DNA from 3 places in the Bradyrhizobium sp. UFLA05-125 genome. Region 2 is predicted to be linked to each of the others. Evidence: predicted binding sites of a transcription regulator. Region 2 holds the regulator's gene; each other region holds the start of a gene.

Region 1 (4,542 bases), on a different contig from region 2:
TGTGGCGGGAGAAGTCGTCCTCGCCTTTCATAATGGCCCGCCCGAGTTCGGTAACGGCCAACCGGCCCCCTCGGTATTGAAAGGGGCGAGGCTCCTCGCTCGCGTCGGACGGCGCCTGGCCAAGTTCAATGATTGCGGGGACCTTGCACTGCGCCAGTGCATGGAGCAGTTGACCGGCTTCCTGCTCGTCGTACACGTAGCGGAACTCGGCCGCACTGAGCACTTCTCGCGGCTCGGTACCTTCGTCTTCGATCCAGCCCAGCATTCCCATCTCCTTTTCGCCGAGACCCGTTTCTAAATCGGGCAATTCTTCGAGCATGGTGATAAGGGCCGACCGCAGTCGAGGAAGGATAGTCAGATCCTTCACGAGCAGAGCGAAGCAGCGTTCGGGCGTCGGCGCGCGCCAGGCATGCCAGGCGCGGCTGGCCAGTGTCAGGTGACTCTCCGTCACCTTGAACACCGGCAACTTCCATTTCGCCACAGATTGCGGGTGATACCGTGCAACGGCGTCATCGGTGTACACCAGGCTCAACTTCGTCGTGATCTCCTTGTGTGGACAGGTCGAGCAGCCAGACCACCACGAGTTGATCATTGGGCCGAGGATCGACCCACAATTCAATCGAATCGAACTTCGCACATAACTCGAAGAAACCGATATCGCGCGTGCCGAAACCATCCAGCGAGCTGCGACAAACGGCATCGAGCCAATGATCGCCAGGATTGCAGTGCTTTGCGGATCGCCGCTCCAGCCCCATCAAAAGTTGCTCCGCAGAGGGCAACTTCCCCGAAACGAAGCGTAGATAGAACCCGAGTGCGATGTTCGCGGCACCTGACTGGCGAAGCGTATTTGCCGCGAGATCGTTCGTGGCCAAAATCAAATGTGACACGGTCGCCTCTCAAAATTGGATTCCGGCCCGGAATGGGAGCTGAGGTGATCGAGCAGCCAAATCAGCTGCAATTGATCCTCGGGACTGGGATCGAACCAGAGTTCGATCACGTCGTACGGTTCGCAAAAATCGACAAGGGATAGATCTTTGCGGTCCCGGATGGCGCGCGGCCAGCGGATCCCCCAATCCGACCAATGATCACCCGGTGGAAGTGTCCCCGAACGCGCGCCGCAAAATAAGCAACAAGCATTTCAGGTGGAGGCACGGGTCCCCGCTGGAAGCGAAAAGAGAACATCACGACGATTTCGGCCAGCGCCGATTTTGCGAGCGCAAAGCCGGACGAACTCGTCAGGATCAGACGCTTCATGCCCCCAACTCCCCACGCAAAACGAAACGGGCGCCGAAGACGTCGGCAACTCAACGTCCTCAGCGCCCGCTCCTCGCGAAACTCGACTGGTGTTAAGCCCCTACTCCTCCGTCGGCTCCTCGCCGTCGGCGTCGCGCTCGGAATTGCCGGCCAAAATCTGCTCGGCGATCAAGCCAGAATTCTGACGGATCGCGGTTTCGATCTTGGCGGTGACATCGGGGTTAGCCTTCAGGAACGCCTTGGAGTTCTCGCGGCCCTGGCCGAGGCGCTGGCTGTCATAGGAGAACCAGGCGCCGGACTTTTCGACGATGCCGGCCTTGACGCCGAGATCGAGGATCTCGCCCATCTTCGACACGCCCTCGCCGTACATGATGTCGAATTCGACCTGCTTGAAGGGCGGTGCCAGCTTGTTCTTCACCACCTTCACGCGCGTGGTATTGCCGACGACCTCGTCACGCTCCTTGATCGCGCCGATGCGGCGGATGTCGAGGCGGACCGAAGCGTAGAACTTCAGCGCGTTGCCGCCGGTCGTGGTTTCCGGCGAGCCGTACATCACGCCGATCTTCATGCGAATCTGGTTGATGAAGATCACCATCGTGTTGGACTTGTTGATGGAGGCCGTCAGCTTGCGCAGCGCCTGGCTCATCAACCGCGCCTGGAGACCTGGCAGCGATTCCCCCATCTCGCCTTCGAGCTCGGCCTTCGGCACGAGCGCCGCGACCGAATCGATCACCATCACGTCCACAGCGCCCGAACGCACCAGCGTATCGCAGATCTCCAGCGCCTGCTCGCCGGTGTCCGGCTGCGAAATCAGGAGGTCGTCGATGTTGACCCCCAGCTTGCGCGCATAGACCGGATCGAGCGCGTGCTCCGCATCGATGAAGGCGCAGATGCCGCCCTTCTTCTGCGCTTCCGCCACCGTGTGCAGCGCCAGCGTGGTCTTGCCCGAGGATTCCGGCCCGTAGATCTCGACGATGCGCCCCTTGGGCAGGCCACCGATGCCGAGCGCGATATCGAGCCCGAGCGAGCCGGAAGACACCGCCTCGATGTCCATCGAACGGTCGCTCTTGCCGAGCTTCATCACCGAACCCTTGCCGAACTGGCGCTCGATCTGAGAGAGCGCGGCAGCCAGGGCTTTACTCTTGTCCATGGAAGATCCTTCGACGATTCGCAGTGCAGTGGCGGACATCTGGTCGTGCTCCTTATGACGGGGATTCGCGAGAGGGACAAACGGTTGGCGAAGCGGGCCGGCGATAAAAAGCAACGTACACTGTTTGTTCCGGGTTCGCAATATGTTCTTTTGCGCTCCAGACTGCCGTTCGTATTTTAACCCCTAGTGTCCTAAGCTGAATTTCGCGTTGTCCTAATTTGTTCGCGACCGCCGCAAGGTCGCCCAGCTCTGTTCATGCCTCAAACAGACTAGGCGGTTGTGGGTATATCTAGGTCCCAGAGAACACTCTGCGAACGTCGGTGCTCCGCCGGCGAAACTCGCAGTTCTGAGTGTCCGAATTCGTTATTAACGAGCCAAGCTCTGTTCATGACCGCTGTTCCCGATTGCCAGCATCGGCCAGTTCTGTTCCTGTCTCTGATGATCCAGGCGCTCCCCGCCTAGCCCGAATGGGGTAAGCCTATTGGTTTTGGGAACAATCTGCGTGGCGGCGCGTCGGTTTGGGGCCCCCAGCCGAAAGGTGCCCCCCCGACTGCTGGAGGAAAACCCCATCAAGCGGGTTGGCGGCCCCCCATTGGGGCCGTTTAAATTCCAAGTTGAGGCCGCCTCGGTTGGCGGCCTCTTTCATTTCATGACAGGGATCTCGCCAAGATCCGTAAAACAACCCCATGCAAAGTAGCCGGGCCGTACCGTGCCCCCCGGTGACACCGAGTTGATTTCGACAACTCCTTAAACCGTTTATCACCGGCGGACGCCGACCGGCGAGCGGTGGAAAAGATGCCTTCGCTTGTCTTCAAGATTGCCGCTGCCGGACTTTCGATCCCGGCTAGTCGCCTCGTGCTCCCAAGGTCGGGACTGAACGAGCTAGCAAAGGGCATGGCCGTTGCAGTATCGCTCACGGTCGTTGCGGCCGTTCTCATCGCCGCCGTCCACAGTCTTGGGCCATGAAGCGTCTTGGGCCATGAAGCGTCTTGGGCCATGAAGCGTCTTGGGCCATGAAGCGAGCAAGGCCACCCCGCCTGGCGGCCTCTACTCTCCGCGCATGCCGGCCTACAGCACGGCCAACAGAATGAGCCCCACGACCAGCACAACAAAACCCATCGCCGTCGCAGCGGCGAATGATCGCTCTACGTTATCCATATGCCACCCCTGATCGGCGGGCCACGTTCCCCCATGGCGTCGCCGAACACCCTGAGTCTCCCCAATCGCTGTGTCGTAATTTCTGCGAGTGGGTGTCGGAATTGGGACGGGATTCGTGCTTGAGATGGCAAAGCGACCTATTCGCAACCCGACCTTGAACAGCCGATCGCCCGCTTGCGCATGTAAGCTCCCTGTAAGCTGCAGGGGGTAACTTGGCGTGGCTACGGTGTTGCAGCCCAGCACCTCAGCCTCCAATAACCTTCTGCCCCGCCCGGCTCTCCCCTGGCGGGGCTTTTTTGTTCGCTGTCCCACAATCCTAACGCGATGATATTGGGGTGTCGGACTGGACTGCGCCGAATCCGAAATGACTGTAGCGATCGTTTCGACAGTCCCGCGAAGCGCCAGAAGATGATCACGCTCGCCTTGCGCACCACTCGCAAGCAAGCTCTGTCTTCACCCGCAAGACGGTCACACCGCGCTGCGCACTCACGCTGCATATCGCGTTCACGGCGCTTATCGTTCGCGGACATGTCGCTGGTGGAACCCGTGGTTCTCCGGCCATGAACAAAGTTCCTGCCCACTGCCGCGACCGGCGGCAGCCCCGGTCAGCTCGGATAGTTGCTTCGCCCGCCCTCCCGGTCGTGCATCTGAAGGATGCGGACGAAATCTGCCATGCTCGAACGGTCGCCGCCCTCGCTTGCGCGCAGGTTGTAGCCGTCTGTCTCGGGCCGGGCGCGCTGCCAAACCCGCTTGAGGAAGTCGACGATCAGTTTCATGGAATCCGAACGCGCCGGGTTTGAGCTGAATGGCTCTGGATGAATCCTTGCCGAGCCAATGCGCGGTCAGCCGACTGGTTCCCCACGGCCCAGCCGAAATTTGCGCTGCACCATAATGCAGGAACGTTTGTTTCGATGACGTCTTCGTTTGTTTCGTTCACGTATAGATCAAGGATTTCGTTGCATTATCTATGGCTTAGCGGC
Region 2 (4,542 bases):
AGATCGGCATGCCGAAGCTGTTGGCCTCGCCCGACGACTCCGCCACCGCGCGCATCGCGCTCTGGGGGGGCCGCGAACTCGTCATGCTGCTGATGGCCTCGCTGATCGCGGGGCTCGCAACGACCCCCTATGCCGCCTTCCATTTCCACCGCGTCACGCCCTACGGCGTGCTCGCCAATCTCGCGGCGATGCCGGTGGTCTCGGCGCTGGTGATGCCCGCCGGACTTTTGGGGCTGATCGCAGCGCCGTTCGGGCTCGACGGCGTGTTCTGGTGGTTGATGGGGATCGGCATCGACTGGATGGTCGTCGTGACGCGCTGGGTCGCGGCGTTGCCGGGCGCGGTCGGACGCATCACCGCCTTCGGCGCCGGTCCGCTGATTGCCGCCAGCATCGGCCTCGTCGTGATGGGCCTGTTGCGGACGCCGCTGCGCTGGACGGGTGTCGTCGTGTTGGCGCTCGCGATCGGCTGGGCGCTGCATATGCGCCAGCCCGACATCCTGATCGCAGGCGACGGCCACAGCGTCGCGGTGCGCGGCAGGGACGGCCAACTGCACCTGATCCGAACCGGCAAGGACAATTTTCTCCTCAAGGAGTGGCTTGCGGCCGATGCCGATCCGCGCAGTGCGACGGATCCGTCGCTCGCCGACGGCGTCTCATGCGACGAGGCCGGCTGCGTGACACCGCTCGCCGATGGTCGCCTGGTCGCGCTCTCGCTGCGTGTCGATGCGCTGGCGGATGATTGCAGCCGCGCCGCGCTGGTGGTGACGGCGAAGCCGGCAGCAACCGATTGCACGGCGATGGTCGTGGATCGCGAGCGTCTGAAGACGCAAGGAGCGCTCGCGCTATCGCGCGAGGGCGACGGTTTCACGCTGCGAACGGTAAAAATAAGGGGCGCAAACCGCCCCTGGTCGCCGGCCGGGGCCGGCGATAGTGATTTCGAGCTCAGCCTCGCACCGCGGCCGGCTACTCCACGCAGCAAGGATGCTACGCCGTCGGAGGCCGACCTGCAGGCCGAGAATTGAAAGACGCGTCAGCCGATCGGCAGGCGTGTCGTAGGCGTCGTGGTGGTGTGCTGCTCGACGGCGGGCTGCTCAGTCTTCTCGCCGAGCGGCTGCGTTACCGGCAATTGCAGAACCGTGGCACGCTGTCCCTCGACGAGCTGCGTCACCAGTACGTAGTTGCCGTCGGGGAATTCGATCGCATCATGATGACGATCGGGAATGTGCGGATCGACCTTACCGAACTTGCCGACGCGGGAATTGACGGTGCGCGTCCAGATCCAGCGATTGTCGTAGCGGACGTTGTCGGCGAAGGCGAGCTCGGTGCCGGGCAGGAGGCAGACGGCAACCGAGAGATCACGCTCCGACGCAAATCCACGCGTCGAGGTGCCGCGGAAGGTTGTCGTGACGATCGTCTCGCCGACTTGAGCGGGGCGGGTCGCAACGGCATGTAGGCTGTAGTCACACATCGGAGTGCTCCTCATGCGAGATAGCAGGTCCGCGCCCCCCCGGAGGCGCAGGCCTCTATCAGAGTTGGAAGCCTTGGAGTGTATCGCTTTTGTGGGCAAATCTGCGGCCCGTCTGCGCGTCGCCCGATCACATTATCTTTCCCGGCACACCAGGAACAAAGCCTCGCGCCGCCAGTCTATCTTGGTTCACGCCATTCACTTACGCGAGCTTCCATCAGCGGCCGGCAGGAGCGGAGTACCCCGAATAGGGCCATCTCACCTGCGCCGCAGGTGCGATCGCATTGTTGGACTTGCGGAATGGCGCGCTGGTTGCCGCGTGCTCTGCCTTGCGGGCGCCATGCTGGTGTTGCGCTGCATCGCTCGCGGATGCCGATTCCGCGATCAAGGCTGCCGAGATTGCGCTCAAAATCATCTGCCGCATGGGTTTTGTCCTCTGCATCGTGCACAGCGCATTCGCGCCTGCCATGCTCGAGGATTAGCTTCGCGCAGGTGTGGGGATAATCACAATGGAAGCGAAAACACCATTTTGCCGGAGCGGACAATCCGTCCGCCCGCATCGTTGCGCAATAACCGGCAATCTGGCGGGCAATCAGTACTTCCGGTACAGCCCGATCAGCTTGCCCTGAATCTTCACCCGGTTCGGCGGCAGGATGCGCACCTCATAGGCGGTGTTGGCGGGCTCCAACGCGATTGACGCGCCGCGACGGCGGAAGCGCTTGAGCGTCGCTTCCTCATCGTCGATCAGCGCCACCACGATGTCGCCGGTGTCGGCGGTCTCGTTGCGCTGGATCAGCGCCATGTCGCCATCCAGGATGCCGGCGTCGACCATCGAATCGCCGCGCACTTCGAGCGCGTAGTGCTCGCCCGAGCCGAGCATGTCCGGAGGCACGCTGATGGTGTGGCTGCGGGTCTGCAATGCCTCGATCGGCGTGCCGGCTGCGATCCGTCCCATCACGGGCACGGCGACGGGGCGATCGCCGTCGTCGACGGGAGCGCTTACGCCCCGCACCTTGCCGAGATTGCCTTCGATGACGCTCGGCGTGAAGCCGCGGCGGCCGGCGCCCGCGGCCTGAAGCTCGGGCAGCTTGATGACCTCAATGGCGCGCGCGCGGTTGGGCAGGCGACGGATGAAGCCGCGCTCTTCCAGCGCAGTGATCAGCCGGTGGATGCCCGACTTCGAGCGAAGATCGAGCGCGTCCTTCATCTCATCGAAGGAGGGCGGCACGCCGCTTTCCTTGAGGCGCTCACTGATGAACCGCAGAAGCTCGTATTGTTTGCGCGTTAACATCTCGACCAAATCCCCCGGTTGATGTCGTTCGATTCCGAGACGCCAGATTCAGCAGAAGCCGCTAGATGCTCGAAACAAATCATGAACGGACACTATATGTTCGATATGTGTTCCGCAACCACTTAATTTTGGGTGAACGCAGCGAAGTTCGCGCTACACGTGAATCAGATCGCCCTCACAAGGGCAGCCGCAACACCTCGCAAGGCGTGCCTGCTTCAGCCTTCGGCGCGAACGGCGCGCGCACGAGAAGTGCCTGTGCCATAGCGAGATTCGCAAGCAGTGAGGAGTCCTGGTGGTTGACGGGAACGGCCACGAGCGTGCCGTCCTCGCGCTCCTCGAGCCGGGCGCGCAGATAATCCTCACGGACGTCGTTGGGCCCGACGTCGCGCCCGAGCACGGCGCGCTCGCGGCGGTGATGAACGCGAGAGCGGCCAGCAAGCGCGCGAATCAACGGCACCATGAACAGGAAGCCGCAGACATAGGACGAGACCGGATTGCCGGGCAGGCCGATCACCCGCATCGCGCCGAGACGGCCGTGCATCATCGGCTTGCCCGGCCGCATCGCGATCTTCCAGAACGCCATCTCGAAACCTTCGGCCTGAAGCGCCGGCCTCACCAGGTCGTGGTCGCCGACTGAGGCCCCGCCGGTCGTGATCAGGATGTCGGCGCCGCTCTCGCGGGCGCGGCGGATGCCGGCGCTGGTCGCCGCAACGGTATCGGCGGCAATGCCGAGATCGACCGTTTCGGCGCCCTCGGCCCGCGCCAGCGCGTGCAGGGCATAGCCGTTGGAAAAGACGATCTGGCCCGCGCCCGGCGTTGAGCCCGGCATCACGAGTTCGTCGCCGGTCGCGAGAATCGCGATCCTGGGCCGGCGACGGACGGCTAGCTGCGGATGGTTCATGCCGGCGGCGAGTGATAGGTCGCGTTCGGTGAGCCTTGCTCCTTCTCGCAGGAGCACGTCGCCTTCGCGGAAATCGACGCCGGCGGGACGGATGTGCCTTCCAACGATCGCGGCCTCCTTGACCGTGACGCGCCTGCCGTCAGCGACTGTGTCCTCCTGGATTACCACCGCGTCCGCGCCATCGGGCACTACGCCGCCCGTGAAGATCCGTACTGCCTGACCCGCACCGACCGTTCCCGCAAACGGTCGTCCTGCTGCGACCTCGCCGATCACGGTGAGCTCTGTGCCCACCTCTGCCGCATCGGCAGCGCGCACCGCATAGCCATCCATCGCCGACATCGCCTGCGGCGGCTGCGTGCGCCGCGCCGCGACGTCGCGCGCCAGCACGCGATGGTAGGCCGCATCGAGCGCAACCATCTCGTCGGCGACAGGCTCGACGCCCGCGAGCACCGCATCGAGCGCGTCGGAAACCGGCATCAGGGCCACGGGCTGAACTCCTGCTGGGCAAATCGTAAGGACAGGTCGCGTTGCGTTCTAGCCGAGTGCGGGCGTCGAGGCAAAAGGCGCGAACGCGAAGGTGGAGATGAAATGTCTTTCCAGCAGCAGGACGGCAGGATGCCCTTTGGGACAATATCGCCTCGTTCCGCTTCCGGCTCAGAATTGCTGCGCGCCCGCACGCAAGGCGCGTCGGGAGACGTCCGGGAGAACCCTGATGGCAGAGACTTCAAAGCTGTCGGTTGAGAAAGCGCTCGAGAAGCTGCGCGGCGATGAGCCGCCGAAGTCGCGGAGCGCAAAGCTCGATGAGGAGATCGAAGCGCTCAAGGAGAAGACCAGCCGCATGCGCGCGCAACGGCAGCGTCTCGATCGGCCCAAATCCAAGCGCAG
Region 3 (4,542 bases), on a different contig from region 2:
GCGTCAGGCTTCGCCTAAGAAAGGATCACCAGGTTGACCGCCTTGGGTCCCTTGCCCTTCTTGTCCGGCTCGACTTCGAAAGTGATACGCTGTCCTTCGGTGAGGTCCTTCAGTCCCGCCCGCTCCACCGCCGTGATGTGAACGAAGACGTCGCGACCGCCGTCGTCCGGCTTGATGAAGCCGTAACCGCGCTCGCCGTTGAAAAACTTAACCGTGCCCGTCATGGCCATCGGGACTCCTCCCCCGCATTGCTCCTCCGCCGTGATGCAGTCCCGCACCTCGGCATGACCGGACATACGAGCCCGGGGAGCTGGCCACCCTTGGGCGGACGCGTCAGTCCGCCTGGATCCTTGTTAGGCCTTCACTCCGCCGCAACCATTCGCGGAAGCGGAACGTAAAGCCAGTCACGGGGCACAGCATAATACGGTTCTTTGCGGATTGACTACCGTTCATGCATAGTTTTCCCAATAGGTGTACTACTTTAGGGCTTTGGTACCTCCAGGCGGAAACGGGCCGCGCCGCCCTGGCCCAGCGGCTTTTCGAGCTCCGGCAGGATGGTCTTGAGCTCGCTCTGCAGCGTAAAGGGTGGGTTGACGATCAACAGCCCTGTCGTGACGAGTGGCGCGTCGGTACTTTGCGGTGCGACGCTGAATTCGAGCCGCAGGCATTTGCCCTGAGGTTTGGCTGCGGCTGCGGCCCGCGCCACCTGTTGCGCGAGCGCGTCGGTCGCGCGCCTGGATTTGGCGGGATACCAGATCACATAGATGCCGGTCGGCCACTTTGCGAACGCTTCCGAGAATGTCTCTCCGAGCCGCTCGAACTCGTCCTTGGCCTCGAAGGGTGGGTCGATCAGCACCAGACCGCGCCGCTCCTTCGGCGGCACGAAGGCCGGCAGCGCAACCCAGCCGTCGAGATCGACCACGCGCGCCTGCGTGTCGCGGCGCAGCACATCGATCAGCGCCTTGCGCGCCTTCGGCTCGAGCTCGCAGGCGACGAGGCGGTCCTGCGGCCGCAACAGGCCACGCACGATCAGCGGCGATCCGGGATAGGTCTTCAATTCGCCGCGTGGATTGAAAGCGCGGACGATGTCGAGATACGGCTTTGTGAGTGCGGCGACCTCGTTGGTCAGGCGTGCCTGCATGACGCGGGCGATGCCGGTCAGCCACTCGCCGCTGCGGCGCGCCTCCTCGCCTTCGAGATCGTAGAGGCCGGCGCCAGCATGCGTGTCGATGACGCGGAATGCGGCCGGCTTGTCCTGGAGGTAGGTCAGGATACGCGCCAGCACGATGTGCTTGATGACATCGGCGAAGCTGCCGGCGTGAAAGGCGTGGCGGTAGTTCATGTCGGACAGTTACGACATCGGGCGATGAAAGTAACTGCTGTCGTTGCGCAAAGGCGCCTCGCGTCGTTCCGCAATCACGAGGATGCAGACCTGCGATTTCAACCGCCGCGGATCGGCGGCATCGTCACCTGATCGCGGCGGCAGGCGCGGCGGTCGAGCTCCTCGCAGGAACGGAATTGCAGGTCCTTGTTCAGGCAGATGCGCACCTCCGACAGCCGTGTCCGGTTGCACGTCACCGAAACGCCGGAGCTGCTCAGACCCGGATTGGCCTTGATGAAGGCCTCCTCGACATCGGCGGGCGATACGGTCTTGGGCTGCGACAGATCGAGGTATTCGGCAGGAATCTTGATGACCGCGCGCGCTTTCCGGATGGTCTCGAAGTAATTGCGGTCCGTCAGGCCCGAGCAGGTGCCGTGCTTGTCCCATTCGTTGAAGATCAGCCCCGGCGCCGGCATCAGATCGAGCATGGAAGAGACGATGTTGCGGTTCAGCCGCGGCGCCGGCCGTTGGCAGAATTCCGGAAAGCCGTTCTCATATTGCGGCCACAGGCCGTGCACCACGAAGGCGTAGGGCCGTCCTCCGCACTGGATCTGGGAGCGGCCGCCGCGCTCGGCTGCCTCCTCGCAGAACGACGGCGACCAGGACAGCGACAACACGTAGAAATCAAACTCGCCGGGCGCATTCTGCCGCTTGTCCTGCGCCATTGCGTTGCCCGCCAGCGCAACGAGGCCTGCGGTGAGCAGGAGGGAGATCAGGAAACGGGACAGGGAATGCAATCTGGAATAAAACATGGCGACGCCCTTCAACTAGACTGTGCAAGAGAGCCTAGCAGGCGGCAAGAACATTTCAAGAACAAAATTGACGCCGCCGCTTTGGCGCGTACGATTCGCCCGAATCAGGGTTTTGCCGACCGGCAGACGGGATTGTATGCCCAGTTGCGGTCTAGACCGACCACGCACCATTCGACGCCCTGGCCGAACCCGGCAAAGCCACCGTCCTCGATGATCGAGAAATGCACCTTGCGCACCTTGCCGTCGCTGAGCATGGCCTCGCCCGTGCAATAGCGGCGCGGAATGTTGTCGGACTGCCAGGGCCGGAAGGCGGTCTCGTGGATGCCGGCGAAGCCCGTGATCTTCAACGAAGAATTCCAGAAGGAGCTTTCCTTCTCCCAGAACTGGGTGGCAATCGTGGGCAGCGCCTTGTCGCAGTCGGCGACGCGGCCGTCATAGCGCGGCCCATCCAGCCAGAAGTTCAGCTCCAGCGGATTGGCTGCCTTGGCCTCGCTGAGCGACAGCGCCCCCAGAACGAGGCCGAAGACCGCGGCAAAGCGGAGCGATTTCAGGGAGGTGGCGAGGTCGCGCATGGGCAATCCAGGAGGCATGGCTGCAGGCACCCGACCGTGCCGTGAAGGGGAGGAGAGGTCAAGTGCAGCACGGCAACACTCGCCGACGAGTTACACGTAAGGCCGCGTTCCGAAGGCCTTCCGTTCTTTTCAGCGCGCTCGCGGCGCCGTAGACTGGCGCCAGCCAAATGGAGTGACGGGAATGCGAATCATTGCGGCCGCGAGCCTTGTTGCCAGCCTGGTTGTCTCGGGACTGCTGGCGAGTGCGCCGGCGCGCGCCGACATCCTCCCGCTGCCCCCCTTCAAGGGCAACGACACCGGCGGCATCATCGCCTATTCGATGGCGACTCAGGTCGATGCGCGGCAAGTCGCGGTCGACCACTGCGCGCGTTACGGCAAGGTGGTGAAATTCCTCGCCGTGCAGCCCTATGATGGCGGCTACATCTCCTTCTCCTGCCGCTGGGTGCCGTATGGCGCAACCGAGCAGCCGCTGCGCACGCTTTACTGATCCTTTAAGACCGCAAGCGGCGACCGGGAGTTTGGCGCATGACGCGACGGCCTGTTGTTTTCTGCGTTAGCCTCTTCGCGCTCGCGGTGTCGGCGACGACGGTTGCGCATGCGGTGGATCTGCCGGTGCGCAAGGCCGGCCTCTGGGAAATGAAGATGCTCCGGTCCGGCGGGCCGATGCCGGAAATGACCATGCAGCACTGCACCGACGAGAGCGTCGACAAGGAGATGAACAACAACGTCTCCCCGATGGCCAAGCAGATCTGCACCAAGCAGGACATCCAGAAGACCGCCAGCGGTTACGTCAGCGATTCCGTCTGCAACGTCGCTGGCGCCACCACGACCTCGCATGCCGAAATCACCGGCGACTTCAACACTGCCTATACGGTGAAGAGCACCGCGCACATCCAGGGCGGCGTTGCCGGAACTGCCGGGCACGACTCGACTACGACGATCGAGGCCAAGTGGCTCGGCCCGTGCAAGGCGGACCAGAAGCCCGGCGACATCGTGATGCCCGGCGGCTTCAAGATGAACGTCAAGGACGCCGCGAAGCTGAAGGATCTGCTGCCGAAGTAGCTAAAGCATGATCCGGAAAAGTGTGAAGCGGTTTTCCGAAAAGATCATGCTCAAACAACAACCTAAAGCGCGATGATGATTCAGCCGAATCTCATCGCGCTTTTGGCTTGTAGCCCGGATGGAGCGAAAACGAAATCCGGGGCCGGTCTGTCGTCGCCCAGCAGAATTCCGGATGCGCTGGGCTCCATCCGGGCCACGCAGCTTACACCGGTATCCGCACCGACGCCCGCAATCCGCCCATCGGGCTGTCGCCGAGCGTGATGTCGCCGCCATGCGAGCGGGCGATGTCGCGGGCGATCGCAAGGCCGAGGCCGGTGCCGCCTTCGTCCTGGTTGCGGGCGTTGTCCAGCCGCAAGAACGGCTTGAACACTTCCTCGCGCAAATGCGTGGGGATGCCGGGCCCGTCGTCGTCGATGGTGACGGTGAGGTAACGGTGATCGCGCTGGCCGGTGATGGCGATCGTCTTGCCGTAGCGCGCCGCATTGGTGACGAGGTTGGCGAGGCAGCGCTTGAACGAGGCCGGCTTCACCGTCACCACGGGCAGGCCATTGAACGCGACGGTCGCGGTGTGGCCGTGGCGCTCGGCATCGCTGCGCAATTCCTCGAGCGCCTGCGCCATGTCGGTCGGCTGCGACTGCTCGCCGGAATCGCCGCGCGCGAAGGCAAGGTAGTCCTCGAGCATCATCGACATCTCGTCGACATCCTTGCGCATGCCCTCGAGCTCGGGATTGTCGCCGATCAGGGCCAGCTCCAGCTTGAAGCGAGTCAGGATGGT

The links. The regulator LexA, encoded in region 2, represses DNA repair genes until DNA is damaged. The targets are predictions, from matches to a motif close to TGTTCNNNNTGTGTTCNG.
Region 1: a site for LexA is predicted at 2,537-2,554, ahead of recA (recombinase RecA). Genes of this name have one in related genera too.
Region 3: a site for LexA is predicted at 2,180-2,197, ahead of SO156_RS37720 (ribonuclease T2 family protein). Genes of this name have one in related genera too.

Annotation. Positions count from the first base shown of each region.
Region 1 covers NZ_JBANBJ010000005.1:32,838-37,379, reverse strand. Annotated here, with positions in the region: gene SO156_RS07825 (hypothetical protein) at 1-532, opposite strand, end outside; gene SO156_RS07820 (hypothetical protein) at 510-887, opposite strand; gene SO156_RS07815 (hypothetical protein) at 994-1,254, opposite strand; gene recA (recombinase RecA) at 1,355-2,443, opposite strand; gene SO156_RS07805 (hypothetical protein) at 4,168-4,338, opposite strand.
Region 2 covers NZ_JBANBJ010000013.1:136,329-140,870, reverse strand. Annotated here, with positions in the region: gene SO156_RS15400 (ComEC/Rec2 family competence protein) at 1-1,022, shown strand, start outside; gene SO156_RS15395 (hypothetical protein) at 1,031-1,468, opposite strand; gene SO156_RS15390 (hypothetical protein) at 1,683-1,889, opposite strand; gene lexA (transcriptional repressor LexA) at 2,058-2,756, opposite strand; gene SO156_RS15380 (molybdopterin molybdotransferase MoeA) at 2,932-4,143, opposite strand; gene SO156_RS15375 (hypothetical protein) at 4,370-4,542, shown strand, end outside.
Region 3 covers NZ_JBANBJ010000075.1:2,747-7,288, reverse strand. Annotated here, with positions in the region: gene SO156_RS37730 (cold-shock protein) at 15-230, opposite strand; gene SO156_RS37725 (23S rRNA (adenine(2030)-N(6))-methyltransferase RlmJ) at 482-1,342, opposite strand; gene SO156_RS37720 (ribonuclease T2 family protein) at 1,441-2,133, opposite strand; gene SO156_RS37715 (hypothetical protein) at 2,238-2,705, opposite strand; gene SO156_RS37710 (hypothetical protein) at 2,887-3,192, shown strand; gene SO156_RS37705 (DUF3617 domain-containing protein) at 3,231-3,767, shown strand; gene SO156_RS37700 (ATP-binding protein) at 3,970-4,542, opposite strand, start outside.